4 regions of the Streptomyces sp. AM25 genome follow, and region 3 is predicted to be linked to each of the others. Evidence: riboswitches for the same ligand, from Rfam matches in the RefSeq annotation. Region 3 holds a riboswitch; each other region holds the start of a gene.
What was found. Region 3 has a riboswitch for magnesium ahead of ACLHRZ_RS17805 (hypothetical protein). Riboswitches for the same ligand answer to the same signal wherever they lie in the genome.
Positions count from the first base shown of each region.

Region 1: linked by a shared signal. The riboswitch ahead of ACLHRZ_RS13250 (NRAMP family divalent metal transporter) and the one ahead of ACLHRZ_RS17805 (hypothetical protein) in region 3 are both predicted to bind magnesium.
Region 2: linked by a shared signal. The riboswitch ahead of ACLHRZ_RS35175 (NRAMP family divalent metal transporter) and the one ahead of ACLHRZ_RS17805 (hypothetical protein) in region 3 are both predicted to bind magnesium.
Region 4: linked by a shared signal. The riboswitch ahead of ACLHRZ_RS35670 (hypothetical protein) and the one ahead of ACLHRZ_RS17805 (hypothetical protein) in region 3 are both predicted to bind magnesium.

Region 1 covers NZ_JBKIWN010000009.1:127,200-133,023, reverse strand. The annotation lists gene ACLHRZ_RS13270 (ABC transporter permease) at 1-489, opposite strand, end outside; gene ACLHRZ_RS13265 (hypothetical protein) at 669-1,115, opposite strand; gene ACLHRZ_RS13260 (hypothetical protein) at 1,168-1,479, opposite strand; gene ACLHRZ_RS13255 (winged helix-turn-helix domain-containing protein) at 1,466-1,882, opposite strand; gene ACLHRZ_RS13250 (NRAMP family divalent metal transporter) at 2,140-3,795, opposite strand; M-box (ykoK) riboswitch at 4,097-4,272, opposite strand; gene ACLHRZ_RS13245 (NADP-dependent oxidoreductase) at 4,409-5,341, opposite strand; gene ACLHRZ_RS13240 (GlxA family transcriptional regulator) at 5,422-5,824, shown strand, end outside.
Region 2 covers NZ_JBKIWN010000058.1:7,279-13,102, forward strand. The annotation lists gene ACLHRZ_RS35165 (lipase family protein) at 344-1,633, shown strand; gene ACLHRZ_RS35170 (hypothetical protein) at 1,804-2,418, opposite strand; M-box (ykoK) riboswitch at 3,067-3,243, shown strand; gene ACLHRZ_RS35175 (NRAMP family divalent metal transporter) at 3,574-5,325, shown strand; gene ACLHRZ_RS35180 (aspartate kinase) at 5,437-5,824, opposite strand, start outside.
Region 3 covers NZ_JBKIWN010000012.1:82,264-88,087, reverse strand. The annotation lists gene ACLHRZ_RS17815 (winged helix-turn-helix domain-containing protein) at 1-624, opposite strand, end outside; gene ACLHRZ_RS17810 (hypothetical protein) at 668-925, opposite strand; gene ACLHRZ_RS17805 (hypothetical protein) at 1,012-1,341, opposite strand; M-box (ykoK) riboswitch at 1,647-1,820, opposite strand; gene ACLHRZ_RS17800 (ABC transporter permease) at 2,010-3,746, shown strand; gene ACLHRZ_RS17795 (ABC transporter ATP-binding protein) at 3,802-5,175, shown strand; gene ACLHRZ_RS17790 (hypothetical protein) at 5,263-5,824, shown strand, end outside.
Region 4 covers NZ_JBKIWN010000067.1:2,692-8,515, forward strand. The annotation lists gene ACLHRZ_RS35670 (hypothetical protein) at 191-1,522, opposite strand; M-box (ykoK) riboswitch at 1,944-2,117, opposite strand; one part of gene ACLHRZ_RS35675 (IS5 family transposase) at 3,299-3,798, opposite strand; one part of gene ACLHRZ_RS35675 (IS5 family transposase) at 3,798-4,173, opposite strand; gene ACLHRZ_RS35680 (transposase family protein) at 4,507-5,283, shown strand; gene ACLHRZ_RS35685 (response regulator) at 5,412-5,824, opposite strand, start outside.

The sequences.
Region 1 (5,824 bases), on a different contig from region 3:
GTAGAAGCCGAACGTCATGTTCCACGCCTGCGACGTGAAGATCGCGAAGATGGAGGCGCATTCGAGGCCGAGCATCGAGCCGGGGAACAGCGAGAGGAAGCCCGTCACCGCGACCGAGAGGAAGCCGAGCACGGGGACGGACTGCAGGATGTCCAGGGCGGGGACGAGGATCCGCTCCAGTCGCCTGCTGCGGGCGGCCGCGTAGCCGTAGACCAGGGTGAAGGCGACGGATGCGGCCAGGGCGGTGAACATCCGCAGCAGGCTCCGCGCCGCGTAGTACGGCAGCTTCGCGGGGTCGGTGTCCACCCTGGCGACGTTCGCCGGGTCGAAGGAGACGGTCGCCCCCTTGCCCACCCTCAGCATCAGGTACAGGCCCACCAGCACCGCGGCGGCCACGACCGCGTCCACCCACGACAGGCGGGAGAACCGCCCGGCCACCCGCGAGGGCAGGGACGCCCGCGAGGCGGCGGATCGCGACGGGAAGGACATCGGGACAACCCCCAGCACACGGCGGCCTGTGTACCGATGATCCGGCATCGGTCCCGCCGCGTCGAGAAAAGGCAGTGCACGGCGGGTGGCCGTCGGGCATCGGGCAGTTTGCCGAGATTCGCATCTGTATGCAAACGGGACGCCGACGGGCCGGCTCTCCCGCCCGGAGAGCCGGCCCGTCAGTCCCGCTGTAGAGCGGCCGCCACGAGCACCCGGGCCACCTCCGGGGGAAGATCCAGGTGGTCCGTGATCCAGCCGGCGTCGTGGCCGTGCGTGGCGAGCACCCACGCGGTGCACACCTCGCTGCGGCTCGGGGAACCGGGCCGCTCCAGCAGGGGCCGGACGGCCTCCGCGGGGAAGCCCTCGAAGGTCGGTCCGGTGAACCAGTCGTCGTCCACCCGCTCCGGCAGCGGTGTCCCCGCCGCGCGCGCGACGGAGCGGCGGCGGCTGTGCAGGACGCCCGCGGCCAGGGCGAGGGCGACGGCTCCGGAGGCCGTCCAGGCGGCGGTGGCGAACGGCCGGTCGCCGGCCAGGGCCGCGTTGATCCCGACGACGAGCAGCAGGCCCGCCACCAGGGCCGCCAGGGCCCCCGCACCCTCACCGGCGTGCAGGCGGGGCACCTTCATGCCGGACCACCACCTCCTCGGCCTCTCCTCCCATCGTTGCTCGGTTCGCCGGCTAGTGCAGCCGCCAGTGCAGGTCGCGCACGCCGGGCTCGTGGGACAGCTGGCCGACCAGCCGCTCCAGGGCGACGCCGGCCGGGCCGGACAGGGTGAGGCTGATGCGGACGACGACGGTGACGCTGTCGTCCGGCTCGATGATGTGCAGGCTGTTCAGGCGCACCCCGGTCCCCGCGAAGGCGAGCACGCACAGGGCCCGGACCTTGCCCTCGACGCGGCGCTCGCACCGGGCGCTGATCGTGCCGTGGGTCGGTGCGGCGGGCGGCGGAGGGGCGGGGCGACGGAACAGGGGACGGTCAAGGAGTCGCATGGTGGCACACCTCCTGGATCTTCGACGGGTCGAGCGCGTAGCCGACCTGTCGCACGGTCTTGATCAGGGCCTGGTAGTCGGGGCCGAGCTTGCGGCGCAGCCGGGCGACGTGGACGTCGATGGTGCGGGCGCCGCTCGAGTTGCCCGGCCCCCAGATGACGGTCAGCAGCTGGCGGCGGGTGTGGACGCGCCGGGGGTTGGCGACGAGGTGGGACAGGAGCTCGAACTCCATGAAGGTGAGCGGGAGTTCCCGCTCATCCGCGGTCGCGATGCGTGCTTCGGGGTCGACGGTCAGCCCGCCCAGCCGGTGCGGCAGCTGCGGCTTCCGGACCTTGGGCTCGACGGCCACTGGGGCGGAGCGTTCCTGGTGGGTACGGATGATGCGCGGGTAACGCAGGGACATGTCTGCTCCTGACGGACTTTTGTCGCGCCCCGTCAGAGGCGCAGGGCAGATGTCGCGCCCCGGAGGGGCGCGGGGCAGCTACTCCGGCCACCTCCCCCAGCTACCGCTGGGGGTGGCCCCAGGAGGTGCCCCCAGCGGCTCCGCCGCGTGGGCGCGACCGGCTGGACCGGCCCGCAGTCGCCGGACGGCCTCCAGCGGAGCGAAGCGGCCCCCGGGGCGGCGGAACTGGGGAGGACACGCCGCCCCGGGGACGTCTGTCAGTGACCGTGGCCCATGGCGAGCTGGACGACGTGGATGATCACCAGGACCATGGCCACGACCAGGTAGGCGCGCAGGGCGGACATGCCGATCTTGCGGCCGGTGGACATGACGGGCGTGGGGAGTTCCTCCAGCGGAGGCATCCGCCAGCTCTCCTTGCCCGTGCGGTCGATGGGGGCGGCGAGGGCCCAGCCCTTCCTGCGGCGGCGGACCTCGGCGTAGCCGATGGCCAGGATGCCGGCGACGCCGCAGACGGCCATGATGTCGAGGATCGCGCCGGAGGTGATGTCGGGGAAGGCCACCGCGGCGGTCAGGATGATGGACAGCACGACCAGGACGGCGACGACCAGGGACGTGAAGGCGTTGGTCCAGCGGCCGTTGACCCAGGGGCCGAGGACGGCCTTGTCGTTGCAGAGCAGCAGCAGGAAGACCGTGGCGGAGGGCAGCAGCACGCCGGCCAGGGTCTGCACGCCGGTGGTGATCAGGCCGAGCGGCGAGCCGGGGATGATCACGATGACCGCGGCCGCCAGGATGACGCCGGCGAAGATCGCGTAGAAGCCCTTGGCGCCGCGCACCCCGCGGTGCAGGGAGTGCTTGAGGCCGAGCACGTCACCGAGGGCGTAGGCGGTGGACAGCGAGACGGCGGAGGCGCCGATGATCGAGGCGTCGAGCAGGGCGATGGCGAACAGGACACCGGCGAGCTTGCCCGCGTGGTCCTCCAGGCCCTTGGCGATGCCGGCCGCGTCGGTGAAGTTGCCGAAGTCCTTGGTGCCCATGAACGTGGCGGCGGTGAAGCCGATCATGGCGGCGGCGCCGACGATCACGACGATGATGCCGATCCACAGGTCGACCTTCTCGTACTTCATGAAGCGCGGGGTGATGCGCTTGTCGATGACGTACGACTGCTGGAAGAACAGCTGCCAGGGGGCGACGGTGGTGCCGACGATCGCGATGATCAGCAGCATGACGTCCGCGAGCTTGGAGTCGTGCGGCATGCCCGGGACGACGAAGTCGTGGGCCATGGTCCCGGTGCTCGGGTGGATCATGAAGTAGATCGGGATGAGCAGCAGCGAGCCCGCGCACAGCACGATGGCGGTGCGCTCGAAGCGCCGGAACGAGCCGGTGGTCGCGGCCGCGATCACGACGGCCGCCGCCACCAGCACGCTCACCGTCTTGGGCAGTCCGAGGTAGCCGACGGCAAGTGTGACACCGATGAACTCGGTAACGATCGTCAGGGCGTTGAGCAGAAACAGGTCGATGACGGAGAACGCGCCCCAGAACTTGCCGAACCGCTCCAGGATCAGCCGCGCGTGGCCGACGCCGGTGACGGCGCCGAGGCGCAGCACCATCTCCTGGTTGACGTAGAGGACGGGGACGAGCAGCAGCAGCGTCCACAGCAGGCTGGTGCCGTAGTTCTGACCGGCGTTGCCGTAGGTGTCGAAAGCGCCGGCGTCGTTGTCGCCGACCATCACGATCAGGCCGGGGCCGACAATCGCGAGGAGCGTCTTGAGCTTGGCGGAAAGCCCCTTGCGAGGAGCGGTGTCGTCGAGCTTGATGGTGCCGAGGGCACCACGGATGTCACCGACGTGCGCGTCGTCGAGAACGGCGGCGCGCGGCGCCGGTGCCGGCGTGGGGTTGATGATCGTGTCGGTCATGACGGGCCTCCCTTGCCCCCGATGGGGGAGGTAGCGGGGCACGCAGCAGCGATCCTCCCTGCGAGCGCGCAGCACAGCACCCCGGCACGGCAGTTGGCCGTACGGGTGGCAGTGCAGGGCGCAGAAGTGCGCGCAGGAAAGGTTGTTACCGCGTACCGGAGGTCAGCGAGGACGTGCGGATACGGGGCCGACTGTGGCCCGGACTACTGCAACTGCAGCCATCCATGTCTCTCGCCTCCTCCCGGCCGGGGCGCACGCGGGCGCCGGACGACACGGCAAGGAGCGGACCGGTTCCATGACCGGTTCACCCCAACTCGTCAGAGCTTTGGCACTCCACGGCGTATTCCCCGCAGGGCGGGGCAGCCACTTGGGGTCACCCCTTAGGCCGGGGAGACCTGTCCTGACCCTGGGCGTCTCTCGACGTCGTGGGGTCAGTGGCCTGTGTCCGTGAAGACGCCTCACCGAACGAGGTGCCTGATGCTTTTCGAACGCTCAGAAGCATAGCCCCTTACTTGCGCATGAACGCAACTACTTGACACAAGCTTGACCCTGTGGCCAAGAATGCGGGCCGCTCCCCGGGGGAAGGAGCGGCCCGTATCGCCCGTCTGTCCGCTTATGCGACGGTGAGCACGACCTTGCCGGCGACCCGGCCCGTGTCGCCCAACTCGTGCCCCTTGGCGGCCTGGTCGAGCGGGAACGCGGCCTCGACCACGGCCCGGAGCCGGCCGTCGGCGGCCCGGTCGGCGATGGCCTGCATGCCCGCCTGGTCGGCCTCGACGAGGAGCGGGCGGACCCGGACGCCCAGGGCGGCGGCCTGCGCGTCGATGTCCTCGGGGAGCGAGGTGAGGGCGATGGACACCAACTGGCCGCCGGGCTTGAGGGTCTTGAGGGAACGGGCGGCCGTCTCGCCGCCGATGGTGTCGAGGACCACGTCCACCGGGCCGATCGCGGTGAAGTCCTCGGTCCGGTAGTCGATCGGCTCGTCGACGCCGAGCTCGCGCAGCAGCGCGTGCTTGGGCGCGCTGGCCGTGCCGATCACGTACGCGCCGCGCTCCTTGGCGATCTGCACGGCGAGGTGGCCGACCCCGCCCGCCGCGGCGTGGATCAGCACGCGCTGCCCGGGGCGGACGTCCGCGGTGTCCACCAGGGCCTGCCAGGCGGTCAGGGCGGCGAGCGGGAGCGCGCCCGCCTGCACGTGGTCGACGTTCGCCGGCTTGCGCACCAGCGCCCGGGCCGGAACGACCACGTACTCGGCGAAGGAGCCCACCCCGTGCGGGTAGGGCAGCATGCCGAACACCTCGTCGCCGGCCTCGTGCAGCGTGACGCCCATGCCGACGGCCTCGACGACGCCGGAGACGTCCCAGCCGAGCACCATCGGGAGGCGGTCGAGGAAGCCGCGGCCCTGGCGGTGCTTCCAGTCGGTCGGGTTCATCCCCGCCGCGCGGACGCGGACGAGCACCTGGGAGGGGCCGGGCACCGGCTTCTCGACGACGGTCTCGCGCACGGCCTCGGGGCCGCCGTAGGTGTTCTGGCTCATTGCTCTCATCGTGGTCATGTCCCCAGAGTGCGGGTAACACCACCTGCGAAAACAGTGGCCCGAAGGTCATGGTGTGCAAGAATCGGGCCATGCATCGTGTAGTGGTCCTGGCCCTGGACGGGGTCATTCCGTTCGAGCTCAGCCTGGCGTCCCGGTTCTTCGGAACGGCCACCGGGCCGGACGGGCAGCCGCTCTACGAGGTGGTCACCTGCTCCGTGGACGGCCGGCCGGTCCGCACCGAGGCGGACTTCACCATCGCCGTCGGGCACGACGCGTCGGTGCTGGCGGAGGCGGACACCGTGGTGATCCCCGCCTCGGAGAAGTTCGTCCGCGTCACCGGCCCGGACGACCTGCCGCCGCGCACCGCCGCGGCCCTCGCGCTGATCGGGCCGGAGACCCGGATCGTGGGCATCTGCGTCGCCACCTTCGTCCTGGCCGCGGCAGGTCTCCTCGACGACAGCCCCGCGGCCACGCACTGGCGCCACACCGCCC
Region 2 (5,824 bases), on a different contig from region 3:
CCGGCCGGTCCCGGAATGTACTGGCAGGTAGCCCCGGCAACCCGGTCATACCGGTGTGCGGGAGGCGCTACGATCCCATCCGCTGGCAGTACAGCACCGCCTGCCTCGCAGCCTTCAGGGCCCAGAGGGGGTGTTGTTGTGCCTGTATCCCACCGTCCATCCCCCCGGAATCCGGAGGGGTACGGGCCACGCCGGAGGGTGGGCCGGGAATTGTGATCACCCCGGCCCACACCCACTCCGCCGGGCGGCCATGACCGTCACCGGTTTCTGCCCGCCGTACGCGGCCAGGCCCGCGGACCGGCTGGCCTGCAAGTCTGGACGCGGAGAGTCCGAGGTGATCGGCGTGGCAGTCCCAAAATGGTGGAATCGCGGGTCGGCGCGGTATCGGCTGGCCGTAGTGATGGCGGCTGCGGGGGTGCTGGCGGGCTGTGGACTGTCGTCGGCGCCCTCCGGTGCCCAGACCGGTGATCCGGTGTCGATGCTGCCGACCCCCGACTCGCAGAACGGCGACGGGGGCATGCCGGACTTCTATACCCGGCCGCCGGCAAACCATGATCTGCTGCGCAGGCCCGGGCGGATGATCCGCGTCGAGCCGCTGCCTGCGGAGTTCTCCCTGGCCGGCGCGGGGCGGGCGGACCGTATCCTCTACTCCTCGACCAACGGGCTCGACGGGAAAACACCGGTCATGGTGTCCGGCGCTGTCTTCCTCCCCAAGGGCACCAAGCCCGTCGGCGGATGGCCGGTGCTCGCGTGGGCGCACGGCACGGTGGGTGTCGCCGACGTCTGTGCCCCATCAGCAAATAAGCGGTCGGAACGCGACGCCGCCTATCTCGATCACTGGCTGGACCAGGGGTACGCCGTCGTCGCCACGGACTACCAGGGCCTGGGCACACCGGGCGGGCACCCCTACCGCGCCGTGCGTCCGGGCGCATATTCGGTGCTCGACTCGGTCCGCGCGGCCGAGTCGGCCGACTACGGCCTGGCGAAGAAGACCGCACTGGTGGGGCAGAGCCAGGGCGGGGCCGTCGTGTTCGAGGCCGCGGCCGCGGCAGCGTCCTACGCACCCGACGTCGACCTGAAGGGCACCGTGGCCACCGGACCCAACTACGTCACGCCGAAAACGCCCAAGAAACTCGACGCGAACCGCGTCGACCCGGAGCTGCTCGCCTACGAGTTCTTTGGCCTGCACCTGATCGCCCAGGTCGACCCGGCGTTCAAACCCGAGGATGTGGTGACCGACCGCGCCAAGCCAGTGCTCGGCCTCACGCGCACACGGTGCCTGGGCGACGTGGCGGCCCGCATCAAGCACGACCGGCTCACCCCCGCCGCCGCCTTCACCCTCGACCCGAAGGACATCCTTGCCCGCGAAGACGTGCCGCCGCGGTTCTTCACCAGCCTCAAGGTCGCCAAGCCCCTGTTCATGGGCACCGGCGGCAAGGACATGGACTCACCCACCGACCGACAGGTCCAGCTGTTCCACGACGCCTGCGCAGCCGGTTCGGTGATCGAACAGCACCTCTATCCGGAACTCGACCACAACGCCACGGTCATCGCTTCCCTGGCGGATTCCACCCCGTTCCTGCGGAAGGTGTTCGCCGGCGAACCCGTAGCAGGCAACTGTCCGAAGAGCTAGGCGTATTGCCCTGCATCCTCCTTCGTCCAGCTGAAACATGTTTGCCCAGGTTCCAGGATGCGCTGCCGGCGGTATTTTGACAGCGGGCCGCCCGCCCCCAGGTCGAGTGGGGGCGGGCGACACTGATGTGGATGGGTCAGGCGGTTGACCTGCTGGGCGTGGTGCGAGTGCTACCGCTGGTGTCCGTGCGACGCGTGGCCCTCGTGCCCGTGGGGTCCGTGGCCTCCGTGCCCGTGCGACGGCTGGCCTCCGTGCCCGTGGGGTGCGTGGTTCCCGTGCCCGTGCGACGGCTGGCCCCGGTGGCCGTGGTCGTGACCGTGCGGCGCGTGGCCCCGGTGCTCGTGCCGCCCCGGACGCCCGTGGCCCTGCCCGGGCGCCCACGGCGTGCAGACGGTGGCCGTGGCAGTGGCCTGCTCGGTCTCGGAGGAGCCCTGGTTGGTGAAGTTCACCGTGACCTGGATGCGGTCGCCGCTGGTCCAGCTTCCGCCGCTCGGCGCGATGTTGATGCTGTACGGCTGGGAGGTTCCGGGGCAGGTGGAGGCGTTTTCAGACTGTGAGGCCTGTCCGGAGACGTTCTTGCCGTCGGAGGCCTGGACAGCCACGGTCGGGGACGAGTTGGAGGCGGGCGCCAGCGCGCAGGTATAGGTCCCGGTCACCGTGATCGTTCCGTCGCTGTTGAGTGCGGCGGAGCTGTTGACGGTGGTGGCGGCAGGCGTCTGGGCATTGGCCGGTGCGGTGAATCCCACCAGGAGCCCGGAGGCCGCCAACGGGACTATCGCAGCCATACGCAGGGATGAACGCATGATGTTTTCCTTTCGGATGAGGTCGTGCCGGAGGTGGAACGAAGCCGGCTGGAACTCCCGCGATCCCCACAGCCAGAACAACGGTGACGACGAGGCCGTACGGCGGGAGAAGGGGCCTGTGCGCAACAGGCGTATCTCCGGGAGCATTGGGAGGCCAGCAGGTCCACGATGCTTGCGGGCCCATCACCGTTCCCACAATCGAACAACTGCATCGCACGGTTGCGTGGAATTCGTTTCGCGCCGTGTGGCATAAAGGATGCGCTCTTCGTGGGGTGCAATCCCTTGGCCGGGGCAGGAAATTGTGGTATCGGCTGGCCCTCGGCACGGCACAGGAACCTGGCTCCGATCGGCGTGCGGAAGCGCCTGAGCGCGGCTGAAACGATCCTGCCTTTCTCGTTTGCGATACACCGTCCCGGGCGGTCCGGGCACTCTCATGCCGCGACCCAATGGGCCACGCCGGGCTACGAGTCGGACTTGTGCGGCCATCGGCATCGTCCCATCACGCTGCCCACTGCTGGCCGTTGGCCGATCACAGGGAATCCACAACTTCGCTCATTTCATGGCGAGTTCTTGGGATCGCGTTCACTTGCGCGTCGGCGCAAGTGAGGTAGCGTCCGCAGTGGCTGAAATAAGGCACCTCGTTCGGTGAGGCGTCTGTGCGGATATAGGCCACTGACCCGACGACGTCGAGAGACGCCCAGGATCAGGACAGGTCTCCTCGGCTTAAGGGGTGACCCCAAGTGGCTTCCCGCCTGTCGGGTGGGGATACGCCGTGCAGTGCCGAAGCTCTTACGTGGAGGGTGCCGTCCAGGGAAGGCCGGCTTGCCCCGTGCCCCGGGGTGGTCGGCGGGTGCTGGATTGGGGGTGGTCAGGATGAGTCCTGACGGTGATAGGTGGTGTCGCTCTCGTTCCGGGCGAACTACGGTGCTCTTCTGAGCCCGCTTATCGCGTGCAACGCACGTGCACATGGCGTGAATTCGGCATTCCGATAGGCATCGGCTTATCCGTGCTCCGGTCCGGGCTGTCGTCCGCTGTGTCGTCATGCGCTTTTTGCCTGCCTTCATACGGCGGTATTTCGCCTTGTCTTCATACGGGCCTGCCCGAGTGCGCCCGTTCGCAGTTCTGGGAGGTAGTGACATGTACTACGACACCGTGCGTCCGGACCCGGGGCCGGACCCTGGAAGGGAGCAGAGTGCCGCCCCGGGCGGTACGGCTGTCCTGGACAGTGCCCACACCGGGGACATCGTCGGTGCGCTGGGTACGATCGGCCGGCATGACAGCGGGCATCGGGGTTCGTGGGGGCAACGGCTGCGGACCCTGCTGGTGATCATGGGGCCGGGGCTGATCGTGATGGTCGGCGACAACGATGCGGGCGGCGTGGCGACGTACGCCCAGGCCGGCCAGAACTACGGCATGAAGCTGATGTGGACGTTGGCCCTGCTGATTCCGGTGCTCTACGTCAATCAGGAGATGGTGGTCCGGCTCGGAGCGGTTTCCGGGGTCGGGCACGCGCGGCTGATCTTCGAGCGGTTCGGGAAGTTCTGGGGCGCGTTCAGCGTCGGTGACTTGTTCCTGGTCAACGCGCTGACGATCGTGACGGAGTTCATCGGAGTCTCACAGGCACTCGGCTACTTCGGGATACCCGGCTACGTCGCGGTGCCCATCGCAGCGGTGCTGCTGTTCGCCGCGGTGGCCGGCGGGTCTTTCCGGCGCTGGGAGAGGTTCCTGTTCCTGCTCATCGCGGTGAACGTGGTGATGTTCCCCATGGCGCTCATGGCCCACCCCAGGCTGGGAACGACCGCGCAGGGGCTGCTCCCGCAGTTCCCCGGCGGGCTCGACTCGACGCTGCTGCTGGTGATCGTCGCCATCGTCGGTACGACGGTGGCCCCGTGGCAGTTGTTCTTCCAGCAGTCCAACGTGGTCGACAAGCGGATCACCCCGCGCTGGATCCGTTACGAGCGCGCCGACCTGTGGATCGGCATCGCGGTCGTGATGGCCGGGGCGGTGGCGATCATGGCGACGTCGGCCTTCGTGTTCAGCGGCACGGACCTGGCAGGACAGTTCAGCGACGCCGCAGGTGTGGCGGACGGGCTGCGCAAGCACGGCGGATCGGCCCTGGGGGCGCTGTTCGCGATCCTGCTGCTGGACGCTTCCCTCATCGGCGCCAACGCCGTGGGACTTGCGACCACTTACTCCCTCGGGGACACCTTCAAGAGGCGGCACTCGCTGCACTGGAAGATCTCCGAGGCACCGCTGTTCTACGTCGGCTACGCGTTCCTGATCGGCATCGCCGCCACGATCACCCTCGTCTCCGATGACCACGTCCAGGGCCTGATCACCCAGGGAGTGCAGGCCCTGGCAGGCGTGCTGCTCCCTTCGGCGACCGTCTTCCTCGTCCTGCTGTGCAACGACCGTCCGGTGCTGGGCCCCTGGGTGAACAGCGTCCGGCAGAACATCGTGGCCGGCGTCATCGTCTGGTGTCTGGTGCTGCTTTCGCTGGCACTGACGGCGGCCACATTCTTCCCGAACCTGACCACGGCGCAGTTGGAGACCGGCTTCGCCGTCGGCGCGGGCCTCGGCCTCGTCGGCGGAGCCTCGGTGACGTTGCGCTCACGGCATGAATCCCGGATCGCTGCGGCAGAGGCGGCCGCACGGCTCCGCGCAGCGGCCCGGGAGGGGGCGGTTGCACCCGCGCCTCTGGACAAGGACGGTCTCAGGGCCCTGCTGGAGGCCGACCGGTTGGTCTGGCGTACGCCCGCGCTGTCCTCCCTGAAGCGGCCGAAGTTCTCACCGCTGCGCAAGGCGGGACTGATCACCCTGCGCGGCTACCTGGTGGTGGCGGTCGTGCTCGTCATTGTCAGGATCTTCCAGCTGGCCACGGGGAACTGACAGTCCCGTAGGGCGCTCGGGCTCGGCCGTGAACCACCCTCGTTGCCCTTGTGCACCGCTTGACGACGGGTGGAGGCCCCTGGCGGCTTGCCGCAGGGGCCTCGATCGGAGTTACTGCCGGGCAGCTGCTCCTGCCATCGCCGGGGCACCGAGATCCAGTGCCGTGTGCAGGGTGCGTACTGCGTCCTCGAGTTGGTCCTGGCGGCAGAGGATCCTGGCCCCGGGGCGGAGCCGGGTGACCGCCTCGATGGCGATCCCGGCTGCCGCGAGGGCGGAGCAGCATCGGTTCACCGGGGCGTGGCCGATGACGGAGATTCTGCCGAGGTGTTCCTCGTCGCTGGCTGCTGCCGGCAGGTCCGGTGCCGTCTTGTGGATGGCGGTGAGGAGTATCTGGGCTTGGTCGGTGCTGGCGACGAAGGACATCTCCCATGTGCCATCGCCTGATTGGTGCAGGCCGGCGTCGGCCTGGAGGCCGGCGCTTTCGGCGGTGCTCAGGATG
Region 3 (5,824 bases):
GACCGCCCCGTAACGGGAGCCGAGCTTGCGCCGGAGGCGGGCGACGTGCGTGTCGACCGTACGCGTCTCACCGACGGCGTCCCGCTGCCACACCATCTCCATCAACTGCTCCTGACCATGAGGGCGTTGGGGGTAGGCGGCCAGGTAGGCGAGGAGTTCGAACTCCATGCAGGTCAGTTTGACCGGCCTGCCGTCCGCCGAGACCGTACGACGTTCCAGGTCGAGGACCAGGCCGTCCACACAATGCGTCGGCGCGTGCGGAGACTCCACGTCGGCGGGAACCGCCGCCGGCCGGCTGTCCAGGTGCCAGTGCAGGTCGCTCACCGCGGGCTCCAGCCAGACGAGGGAGAGCAGTTGCGACAGGGGTGTCGCGATGGGGCCCCGCGTGTCGAAGGACGCTTCCAGAAGTGCGGAGCCGGGCGCTTCGCTTCGGCTGGACACCTCGGTCAAGTGCACGTCGGGGCCGGTCAGGGCCTGGGTGAGCCGGGCCCGTACGCGGGGCTCCTCGGCTGTGTCGCACATGACGTGCGCGACGCCGTGCAGGGGGACGTTGGTGGCCGCGTACGGGGCGCTGTCGATGAGTCGCTCGACGGTTTCCTGCAGGAGGCCGGCCGGAAAGTACATGTCGGTGTCTCCAATTCCTGTTTCCAGGAGGGTTGCTGGTGGGTCAGCGGTCCAGGTGCCAGGCCGCTTCGAGGTGTCGCCGGCCGTCGGGGCCGGTGACCATGTGCCAGTGGGCGTGCGGGCGTTCGGCCTGCTCGTCCGGGACGCCCCGGGTGGCCGCTGCCGGAGCGGAAGCCGCGCGCAGGACGGTGGTGTCGAGCGGGCCGTCGGCGAAGCCCCGGAGGGGTCCGGGCATGCGCGCGGCCGAGTGGTGTTCGCGACGGATGTGCATGCGCGTGTGCATCAGGGTGAGGACGGACATGCAGAGGTCACCTCCGTAGGACGCCGTGCCCGCGGGAGGGCAGGGCGCGGCCAGGGAATGGCGGAACGTTTCGGCGTGGAGGGTGGTCAGGCGCGGGCCAGCGCGGCGGCTCCGGCGATGCGGCGCGCGGCGGGCAGCGGCAGGCCGGTGAAGCGGGAGAGCCAGTGGGCGTCGTGTCCCTGCTGCGCGAGGACGTAGGCGAGGTGCACTCGTGGGTCGTACGCGGCGTGCGGGGCGTACGGCCGGGCGCAGGTGTCGGGGTCGTCCAGCCGGTAGGCCCGCTCAGGTCCGTCGCCCAGGGCCAAGGTCACGTGCGGGCAGGCGTGTTCAGGGCCGCGGGCGTGGTGGTGGCCGGCGCTGTGCGGGCACCGGCGGGCCGGTGCGGAGGGCTGGGTGAGGTGCGTGAGAAGGCGCACGTTACGCTCTCTTCTCTTCCCCCGAGGGGGAGGTTTCGGGCATGGGGTGGCGATTCACCCCCGCGGGCGTGCAGGCCGACCGGCCCGGAGCGGTGTGAGGCCGCACGGGTGTCAGGGCAGTGAAGCGGGTGCGCGCAGGGAGAGGGTGCTTACCGCACGCCGGGACGGAGCCGGGACAGGCGGAGGCAGGGCCTACTGTGGCCCGGACTACTGGGACCGCAATCCATGTTCTCTCGCCTCCTCCCGGACCGGGGCGCATGAGCGCCGTGACGGACGCGGCAAGGAGCGGACCGGCCCCATCGGCCGGCTCACCCCAACTCGTCAGAGCTTTGGCACTGCACGGCGTAATCCCCGCCCGGGGGAAGCCACTTGGGGTCACCCCTTGGGCCGGGGAGACCTGTCCTGACCCTGGGCGTCTCTCGACGTCGTGGGGTCAGTGGCCTGTGTCCGTACAGACGCCTCACCGAACGAGGTGCCTTCTTCGAAACCTCTACGAGTGTGCCTGTACTTGCACGTCGACGCAAGTACTGGGCCTGATCTTGACGCCATCACCACGCCGCCCGGTGCGGGTGCCCCTGCGCGTGTCGGTCGTCGGGCTGCGGCACGGAGATTCCCGGGCGTGATTTCCTGGCCCGGACAGGCGAGCCGTGAGCGCACGGAGGCGTCCGATGGTGGATACGGGAGGATTTCCGTCCCGGGGAGTGTGGCGGCGGCCCGCGTTGCGGTGGGTCGACCTGGTGGTCGCGGTGGCCCTGATGGCGCTGCTGTACGGCCTGCTGCGGCTGGCTCCGTCGCTCAACGCGCCGTTCCTGCCGGAGACCGCGCCCAAGGCGGTCTCGACGGACCCGTCGAACCTGCCGTACTACGCGGTGCGGTCCTTGCTGCGCATGTTCATCGCCCTCCTGGCGTCGGTGCTGTTCACCTTCGCGTACGCCACGGCCGCCGCCCGGCTGCGCAGGGCCGAGAAGGTGCTGCTGCCGGTGCTGGACATCCTGCAGTCGGTGCCCGTCCTGGGGTTCCTCTCGGTGACGGTGACCGCGTTCATCGCCCTCTTCCCCGGCTCCGAACTGGGCCTCGAATGCGCCTCGATCTTCGCGATCTTCACGGCGATGGCGTGGAACATGACCTTCGCCTTCTACGCCTCGCTGGTCTCCCAGCCCCGGGAACTGGACGAGGCCGCCCGGGTGATGCGGCTGACGAAATGGCAGCGGTTCTGGCAGCTGGACGTGCCCAGCGGGGTGATCCCGCTGGTCTGGAACGGGATGATGAGCTTCGGCGGCGCCTGGTTCTTCCTGGCCGCCTCGGAGTCCATCTCCGTGCTCAACCACCAGTACGCGCTGCCCGGCATGGGCTCGTACGCCGCCGCCGCCATCGCCGAGGGGGATCTCGGCAAGGTGGGCATCGCCAGCGGCGTGATGGTCGTCCTGGTGATCGGGGTGAACGTGCTGTTCTGGCGGCCGGTCACCGCCTGGTCGGAGCGGTTCCGGGTGGAGGAGTCCGAGGCCGCCGAGCATCCCCGCAGCCTGGTGCTGGACTTCCTGCGGCGGTCGGAGGTGCCACAGCTGCTGGGCCGTCCGCTGAAGCCGCTCTGGCCCGCGTTCGACCGGCTGATGCGGCCGTTCGGGGTGGCCGAACACACCATCCGGATCTCGCCGGCGCGGGAGCGGACCGCGGACGTGTTCTTCGCCGGGGCGGTGAGCACGGTCGTCGTCTACGGGGCCTGGAAGGCGTTCGCCTACGTGCACTCCACCGTCGGCCTGGGCGCCTTCGGCCATGCGCTGGCGCTGGGTGCGGCCACCTTCGGGCGGGTGGTGGTGCTCAGCGTCGTCGCGACGCTGGTCTGGGTGCCGGTCGGGGTGTGGATCGGGATGAACCCCCGGGTGACCCGGTTCGCGCAGCCGGTCGTGCAGGTGCTGGCCAGCTTCCCCGCGAACTTCCTCTTCCCCTTCGCCACCGCCGCCTTCCTCGCGCTCGGCATCTCACTCAATTTCGGATCCGTGCTGCTGATGGCGCTGGGCGCGCAGTGGTACATCCTCTTCAACGTCATCGCCGGCGCCTCGGCGATCCCCTCCGACCTGCGGGAGGCGATGACCATGTTCCGGGTCGGCGGATGGCTGCGCTGGCGGCGGTTCATCCTGCCCGCCGTCTTCCCGTCCTACGTCACCGGCGGGATCACGGCGGCGGGCGGGGCGTGGAACGCCTCGATCGTCGCCGAGGTCGTCGACTACGGGCAGCACCACCTGACCGCGACCGGGCTGGGCGCCTACATCACGGAGGCCACCGCCACCGGGAACTTCCCCAGGATCCTGGTGGGCATCTTCGCGATGAGCGTGTACGTCGTCGTCGTGAACCGGCTGTTCTGGCGCCGCCTGTACCGCCTGGCCGAGACCCGCTACGCCCTGTGACCGCACTCTCCGCAATCCCTCCGCTTTCTCTCCGCTCCCAGCGAGGCAGACACCCGTGACCAGCAGCGAAGCCCCCACCGCGAGCCCCCGTCCGGCCGGGGAGGTGATCGTCCGGGCCGATTCGGTGACCAAGGCGTTCACCACCCCCGAGGGCAGTTCCCTGCCCGTGCTGGACGGGATCAGCTTCGACCTGGCCGAAGGCGAGATCGTCGCCCTGCTGGGAAAGTCGGGGTCCGGCAAGTCCACGCTGCTGCGCTGCGTGGCCGGGCTGATCGCTCCGTCCGCCGGCTCGGTGTCCTACCGGGGCACACCGCTGTCCGGCGCCAACCCGGGCGTGTCGATGGTCTTCCAGTCCTTCGCGCTGCTGCCCTGGCTCACCGTGCAGCAGAACGTCGAACTCGGCCTCGCCGCCCTGGGCGTCGGCGAGGAGGAGCGCCGCCGGCGCGCCCTGAAGGCCATCGACCTCATCGGCCTGGACGGCTTCGAATCGGCCTACCCCAAGGAACTCTCCGGCGGCATGCGGCAACGGGTCGGCTTCGCGCGCGGCATCGTCGTCGAGCCCGACGCCCTGCTGATGGACGAGCCCTTCTCCGCCCTGGACGTCCTGACCGCCGAGAACCTCCGCACCGAGCTCGTCGGCCTGTGGGAGGGCCACGAGGCGCCGGTGAAGTCGATCCTGATCGTGACCCACAACATCGAGGAGGCCGTGCTGCTGGCCGACCGCATCCTGGTGCTCTCCTCCAACCCCGGCCGGATCCAGGCCGAACTCACCGTCGGCCTGCCGCGGCCCCGCGACCGCCAGCACCCCCGGTTCGAAGCCCTGGTCGACACGGTCTACGCCATCCTCACCGGCCGTGAGGAAGCGGCCGCCGCCGCTGTCGAAGCCCCCGAACCCACGGGCGGCCCGGCCCGCCCCGCCCCGGCGCAGACCCCGATCAGCGCCCCGCTGCCGGACGTCAGCGTCGGCGGCCTGGCGGGTCTGCTGGAGATCCTGGTCGCCCGGGGCGGCGAGGACGGACTGGCGGAGATCGCCGACGAGCTCAACTTCGAGGTCGACGACCTCCTCCCGCTGGTGGACGCCGCCGTCATGCTCGGCCTCGCCCGGGTCGACGGCCCACGGCTCGCCATCACCGGCACCGGCCGGGAGTTCGCCGCCGCCGACATCCTCACCAGCAAACAGCTCTTCGCGCACCACGCCGCCACCCGCGCCCCGCTGGTCCGCGCGATCGTCCAGGCCCTGGCCGCCACCGAGGGCCACACACTGCGCGAGGGCTTCTTCCTGGACCTGCTCCGGCGCGGCTTCTCCGCCGAGGAGGCCCGCAACCAACTGGAGACCGCGGTCGACTGGGGCCGCTACGCCGAGCTGTACGACTACGATCGCGACGGCGGCGAACTGACCCTGGAACCCGGCGCCCAGGCCACGCTGTAGCCGCACGACGGCCTGCGGGCGTCGCCCGCCGTCAGCCGCTGGCAACGTCGTTGTTGTGACGGCCGATTCGCACAACGGAGGAGACAAATGCCCAGTCATGCATCAGCCTTCAGTCCTGCCGGGTGGGTGGCGGCGACCCGCGGCGACGGCGAGCGGGTACCGCGGGCGTGGACGAAGGTGCTGCTCGACTCGGCCCAGGGCGACTCGTTCTCACTCCTGCGGCTCGCGGCGGGTGGCGAGTTCAGGCGTGCGGGTTCCGGGGACGACCGGGTTCTCGTACTGAACGGACGCCTCTCGATCACGGCCGGCGACACCGGCCCCGCCACGGAGCACCCGACCGGAGCGTACGCAGCACTGCCCGCGGACAGGCCCGCAGTCGTCTCCAGCCCCGACGGCGCCCTGGCCCTCGTCCTGGCCGGGAAGCGGCTGGGAGCCCCGGCCGACGACGTGTTCAGTCCGGAAGGATGGCAACAGTCGGGCCCGGGCCAGTGGTTCCGGCTGCTCCTCGACGTCACGTTCGACGAGCACTTCGACGAACGGGTCGTGGGACTGTCCTTCTTCGAGCCCGGCTCCTTCTCGCCCCGGCACCCGCACCGCACGGCGCACCGCTTCCTGTTCCTCGACGGCGAGGCCGACGACGAGCTGGTGT
Region 4 (5,824 bases), on a different contig from region 3:
TGAAAGGCCTTCAGCCAGACAGGCATAGAACTCCGTCCGAAAGCGGGACAGTTCCCCAAATGCATCCCGCGGGACGCCCCGCTACAGCAGACTCATCGTTACGGCCTTCGCGCTGATCAAACGCCTCTGTGACGGAGCACATGATCAGGCGGAGGCCGCTCCCACGTCCGGCAAACAGCGGATCCCAGCCCTAACAATCCTTACACTCGAGGACCTTGGTAAATCCCGGCACCTCGGGGACTGCGAAGAGGGGGAACGGTGGGGTGTCGTCTCGGCTCTTTTTCAGGCTGTCCTTGAGTTCTGTGGCGGTGAAGGAGTGGGGCGACGCGTCGTGGGTCATGGAGGACTTCAGTTTATCGAAATCCTTGGAGAATTGACTGAGGGATGTCCGGCTTATGCAGTTGTCGTAGGTCATGCGGCCGAGGCTACTGCCGTCGTTGGCGTTTTTGCAGGAGGCTTCGCGCAGGGCACTGAGGATTGCCTCTTTGTTCTGGTCCATGAATTCGACGGAGAAGTGGGTGAAGTTGTCCGGCTTGTGCAGGCCCTCGGCCACTGCGCTGCCGACGACGTCGAGGAGGTCGTTGCTGTCGCGGCTGAGGGTTTTCCTCAGGCCGTCGCGCAATTTCTTCTTCGCCATGAGGGCCTCGTGTTCGACCTTTGCTACTTCCTGCTTGCTCAGGCGGCGCCGGGCGCTGTCGAGCTGTGCGTCGATCAGGGCCTCACCCTGTGCGGCGCTGGCGGCGAAGTGCATCTGGACGGCAGCCCAAATGCCCTGGGTCTTGGGGTCGTTGACGGCCCTCTTCATAGCCTCGGGGCCGAAGTTCTTCCATGCTTTGTCGCGTTCGGAGCGGATGTGGTCGTCGATGGAGATCTTTCCGCTGCCGAAGGCGGCGCGGCTGATGATGCTGATGACGAGGGCGACCACGCTGGCGAGGATGCCAGCGTGCAGGGGCATAGACTTGAGTTTGGCCAGGCGGTTGATGCCGTCTGCGGTGAGGTTGGCGATGGCCTCGCCGATCTTCTTCGGGTCGTGTGCCAGGCATGCCTTGACCAGGTCTTCGAAGTGCCCTGCCTCGGCCACCTTATTGACCACGGCAGTCCTCAGAGCACCCAGCAGCCCCTGGTCGACGTAGGCTGTCGCGACGTCGTTGAACTTCCTCATACGCTCGGCGTAGTAAAGTCCCTTATTCTTGTCCTTCAGGTCCACCTCCTTGGCGCTGGTATCGGCCTTAAAACTCTTTACGATCTTGTCGAGATCCTTGACATCCTTGAACGCCGGACTCAGATAGGGCTTGCCGTCCCGCCGCGCCGCCTCGTAATCGTCCGTGGTCTCCTTGCCCTGCCCGATCTTCTCCAGGTTTTCCCGGGCCTCCTTCAGGAACTCCTCGAACGTGGCCGGAGAATGTATCTGCTGTGCGGCGGCTGCTTGGCCTGCGGGGGCGGCCACCCACAGCACCGGGGCTGCGAGGAGCGTAGACAAAGTTATACTGATCGGGTATTTGGACCGGGCAAAACGCTTCACGGCTGTCCTTCCGGATCATTTGGAGGGTTTGCGGTATTCGAAACAGGCGGGGTGTTGCCACAGCCAACGACCTTGGGGGCGCACGGCCTGCCAGCCCCGGAACTACGGGAGGCAAGTCGGCTGACCACGACGCAACACGCTCGCTTCGGGGCCTGCCCCTGTCCACCGGCTTGGCAGTCGACCCCTCAACGCCATCCATCGCCCCTGCGCCGGCCTCCCGTAACTCCCCGATGGAGTGCGGGGCAGGCAGTTGCAGGTGTGGCGAGCGTGTTAATGCGCGCCGGGGGCGGGCGAGGTCATGTGTGTACGGGGGCCACTGTGGCTCGGACTACTGCAGGTGCAGCCCATGTCTCTCACCTTCTTCCGGCCGGAGCGTGCGGGCGCTGGACGACACGGCAAGGAGCGCACCGGCCTGTCGGCCGGTTCACCCCAACTCGTCAGAGCTTTGGCACTGCACGACGTGATCCCCTGGGCTGGGGAAGCCACTTGGGGTCACCCCTTGGGCCGGGGAGGCCTGTCCTGACCCTGGGCGTCTCTCGACGTCGTGGGGTCAGTGGCCTGTGTCCGCACAGACGCCCACCGAACGAGGTGCCTTCTTCAAACCTCCACGAGCATAAGCCTGATTAAGTCGGACATTAAGGTTATTTGTGCACCCGTGGATACGCTTGACGAAACCTTGACCGTCAGGGGCCGGGACACAGTCCGTTGGTCCCGCACGCCCGGGCCGCCCTACGTCCCGGGCGCGCGAGACTGCCGCCTCGCCGAGACGCGTCACGGATGGAATCTCCCTGGCTCGAGCGATTGAGGGTGGGCTTGATTCGGTTTGACGGACATCCGAGATCAGGGGCATCACCCCGGAAGGATGTCCACTATGGAGAGCATGGGGAAGAAGAAGCCGCGTCCTCGCCGCTCGTTCACGCCGGTTCAAGGCCGAGATCGTCGAGCTGTGCCAGCGCGGTGACCGCTCGGTCGGGCAGATCGCCAAGGACTTCGACCTGACGGAGACTGCCGTGCGGCTGTGGTTCCACCAGGCCGAGACCGACGCTGGCCTGCGGGGCGGGAGGCGTCGCACAGACGGAGGGAAGCCCCGCCCGGCGCCTCGCGGGAAGCGTACGGACGGGGCAGTGTGCGGTGCTACACGGGCGGAAGCGCATCCGGGTCAATGACTGCCGTACCCGCCTGATGCTGGCCTCTGCACGGGGGCGTCTGCTTGCAGAAGAATCCACGCCCACGGCAGGCCATGCACGCGTGGGACGCCATCAGCTCTCCGGCGTCGCCGGACTGGTTCACGAACAGAGTGGCAGTCCGGTACGTGCCTGCGCCCCTGCATCCCTTACAGAAGTGGTGCGGGCCGGGGCAGGGGGCGTCAGTCATGACCGGGTGTCGCTGTCGACCGAGCCGGAGCCGCCGCATGTGCCGCATTGCTGGTCTTCGTACTCGGGGCCGCCGGGGTTGTCTTCCATGTTGTGATGGCGCTGAACCTGAACGGTGCCGCTGCCGTTGCACGTGCTGCACTGAGTGGCCATCTTGCGAACCTCGCATCCATGTTGATGATGGTGCTCTTACGGTCCGTGCCTGTCCCCCGTTCGCTGATGGCTCCCCCTTTCTGCGTAGGTGGTCTGTGCACCCGCCCGGCCGCTGGACCTCACATCTGACGACCGGGCGGGCGTCTGATGCCTGCCCTTCTGCCGGGGAGATAGGACCCACGGCGCGGGGAGGGTGCGCCATGGCGTCGGCAGAGGGGCAGGGGTCTAGGGCGTGTATCGAATGTGCTGGTCACAGCCACTCGTTGATGGCTGCGATGGTCAGTGTGGCCTCGTAGCGAACGGCGAGTTTGTCGTATCTCGTGGCGACCGCGCGGTGCCTTTTGAGGCGGTTGATGCCGCACTCGACGGAGTGCCTCTGCTTGTAGGTCTCGCTGTCGAAGGCCGGCGGGCGGCCTCCGGCGGAGCCGCGTTTCCGGCGGTTGCGGATCTGGTCGGTCTTCTCCGGGATCGTGCAGCGGATACCGCGTCTGCGCAGGTAGGCGCGGTTCGCGCGGGAGCCGTAGGCCTTGTCGCCGAGCACGCGGTCGGGGCGGGTGCGGGGGCGACCGCCGTCCGGCCGGGCGACGCGGATGCGCCCGAGGACGGCCTGGAACTGCGCGCAGTCGCCCCACTGGCCCGGCGTGACGAGCAGTGCCAGTGGCTTCTGGCCCTGCTCGCAGGCGAGGTGGGTCTTGGTGGTCAGGCCGCCGCGCGACCGGCCGAGCCCGTGGTGCTCGGGTTCGGACTCGACACCGCCCGGAGGCTCTTTCTGCAGGGCCCCTTTTTCCGGGCCCCGGCGGCATGCTGGTGGGCCCGGGCGACCGTGGAGTCCACCGAGACGTCCCAGGTGATCAGGCCCTTCGCATCCGCGTCGGCCTGGAGGTCCGCCAGGATCCGCTTCCACGTACCGTCGCGCTGCCAGCGGCGGAACAGGTCGTACACCCGGCCCCACGGTCCGTACCGCCCGGGCACGTCCCGCCACGGCACACCAGTGCGGGTACGGAACCGTATCCCGTCGATGAGCTGGCGTTTCGTCCATATCGGCGGCCTCCCCGGCTTCTTCCCGACCGGCAGCAACAGCTCCAGCTTCACCCACCGAGCATCAGTCAAATCACCACGACCCATCCGAAAAGGATCGCAGACCATGATCGACTTCCGAAACGCGCCCTAGCTCGTGCGGGACGTCGACCGTGGCAGCATACGGAACCAACAGAGCCCCTCGGTCGGCCGCGTGATGAGTGAGATCACCACGCCAACGACGAGGGGCTCTGCCATGTCACCCCACCTGACCTGCCTGTTTCACCCACGCGGAACAGGATGAAAAGGGTTCACTGAACCGTTTTCACCCTGTCTCTGCGGAGTGAAAGTGCAGGTCAGCGAGGTGGGGTGACAAGACGAGGCTCCTGGTCGTTGCGCTGGTGTTCTCTACGCACCCACGCCTCGTCCGAGGAGCCTCGCTTGGTCCCGTATCGTGCCACGGTCGACGTCCCTCACGAGCCGGTCGAGCACGTCTCGTGGCTCGTCCATGCCCGAAGGTGTGAACTTCGCACGCGTTGGCGCAAGTTGGGCTGCTCCAGGCAGGCTCTGCTGGCGCTGCTGCTGGCGCTGGTGCACCTGCGCAAGAACGAGACGCTGCCCGCTCTCGCGGCCGGTTTCGGTGTCTCGACCACGACCGCGTGGCGGTATGTCGGCGAGACCCTCGAGGTGCTGGCCTCCTGGGCACCCGGCCTGCACGAGTCCCTCGTCGGGCCGGGCGAAGGGGACTTCGTCATCGTCGACGGCACGCTCATCCCCATCGACCGCATCGCCGCAGACCAGCCGCACTGCAGCTGGAAGCACAAGCAGCACGGGATGAACGTGCAGGTCATCGCCCGCCCGGACGGCACACCGCTGTGGTTCTCCCGCGCGACGCCGGGCCACACGCACGATCCGACCGCGGCCCGGGCCCACGGCATCGTCCAGGCCTGCCTCACCCGACAGATCCTCGTGCTCGCGGACCGGGCCTACCACGGCGCCGGCCCAACCGTCCGCACCCCGTACCACCACCACCGCGAACAACCCGAGCACTACCAGCAGTTCAACCGCGACCACGCCCGGCTCCGGGCACCCGGCAAACGCGCCTTCGCCCTACTCAAATCCTGGCGGCTGCTCCGACGGGCACGGTGTTCCACCCGCCGCATCGACACAGCAGTCCAAGCCGTCCACACCCTGATGACCTACACATATTCAGAATGAAAACAGTTCACTGAACCTCAACAACCAAGATCAGCCGTTGATTGGACAGACCCGGACGGAACAACCCGGGCATGCCCGTCGATCATGCTGCCGCAGGGGGAAACTCCAAGATCCCCGACAGAATCACGTTAGGCACTGTCTGGTCTGGCGTTGTTGACGAGGAGAGCTACCTGGACGCGGTTGGTGACGTGGAGTTTGGTGAGGATGCTGGAGACGTGGGCTTTGACGGTGGGCACGCTCATGTAGAGCTGGGCTGCGATTTCGGCGTTTGTGCGGCCCTGTCCGATGGCGAGGGCTACGTCGTATTCGCGTGCTGCCAGGGCGCTGAGCCGCTCCCGGGCGGCTGTGCGGGCGTCAGCGGTACCTGGTGCGGCGGGAGCGGCCACTTTGGAGATCAGCTGCTGGGTGACTGCAGGGGACAGTACTGGTTCACCGTCGGCTACGCGCTGTACGGCGCTGACGATCTGTTTGGGCGGCGTGTCCTTGAGGAGGAAACCGGCGGCGCCTGCGTGCAGGGCCCGGATGACGTAGTCGTCGGGGT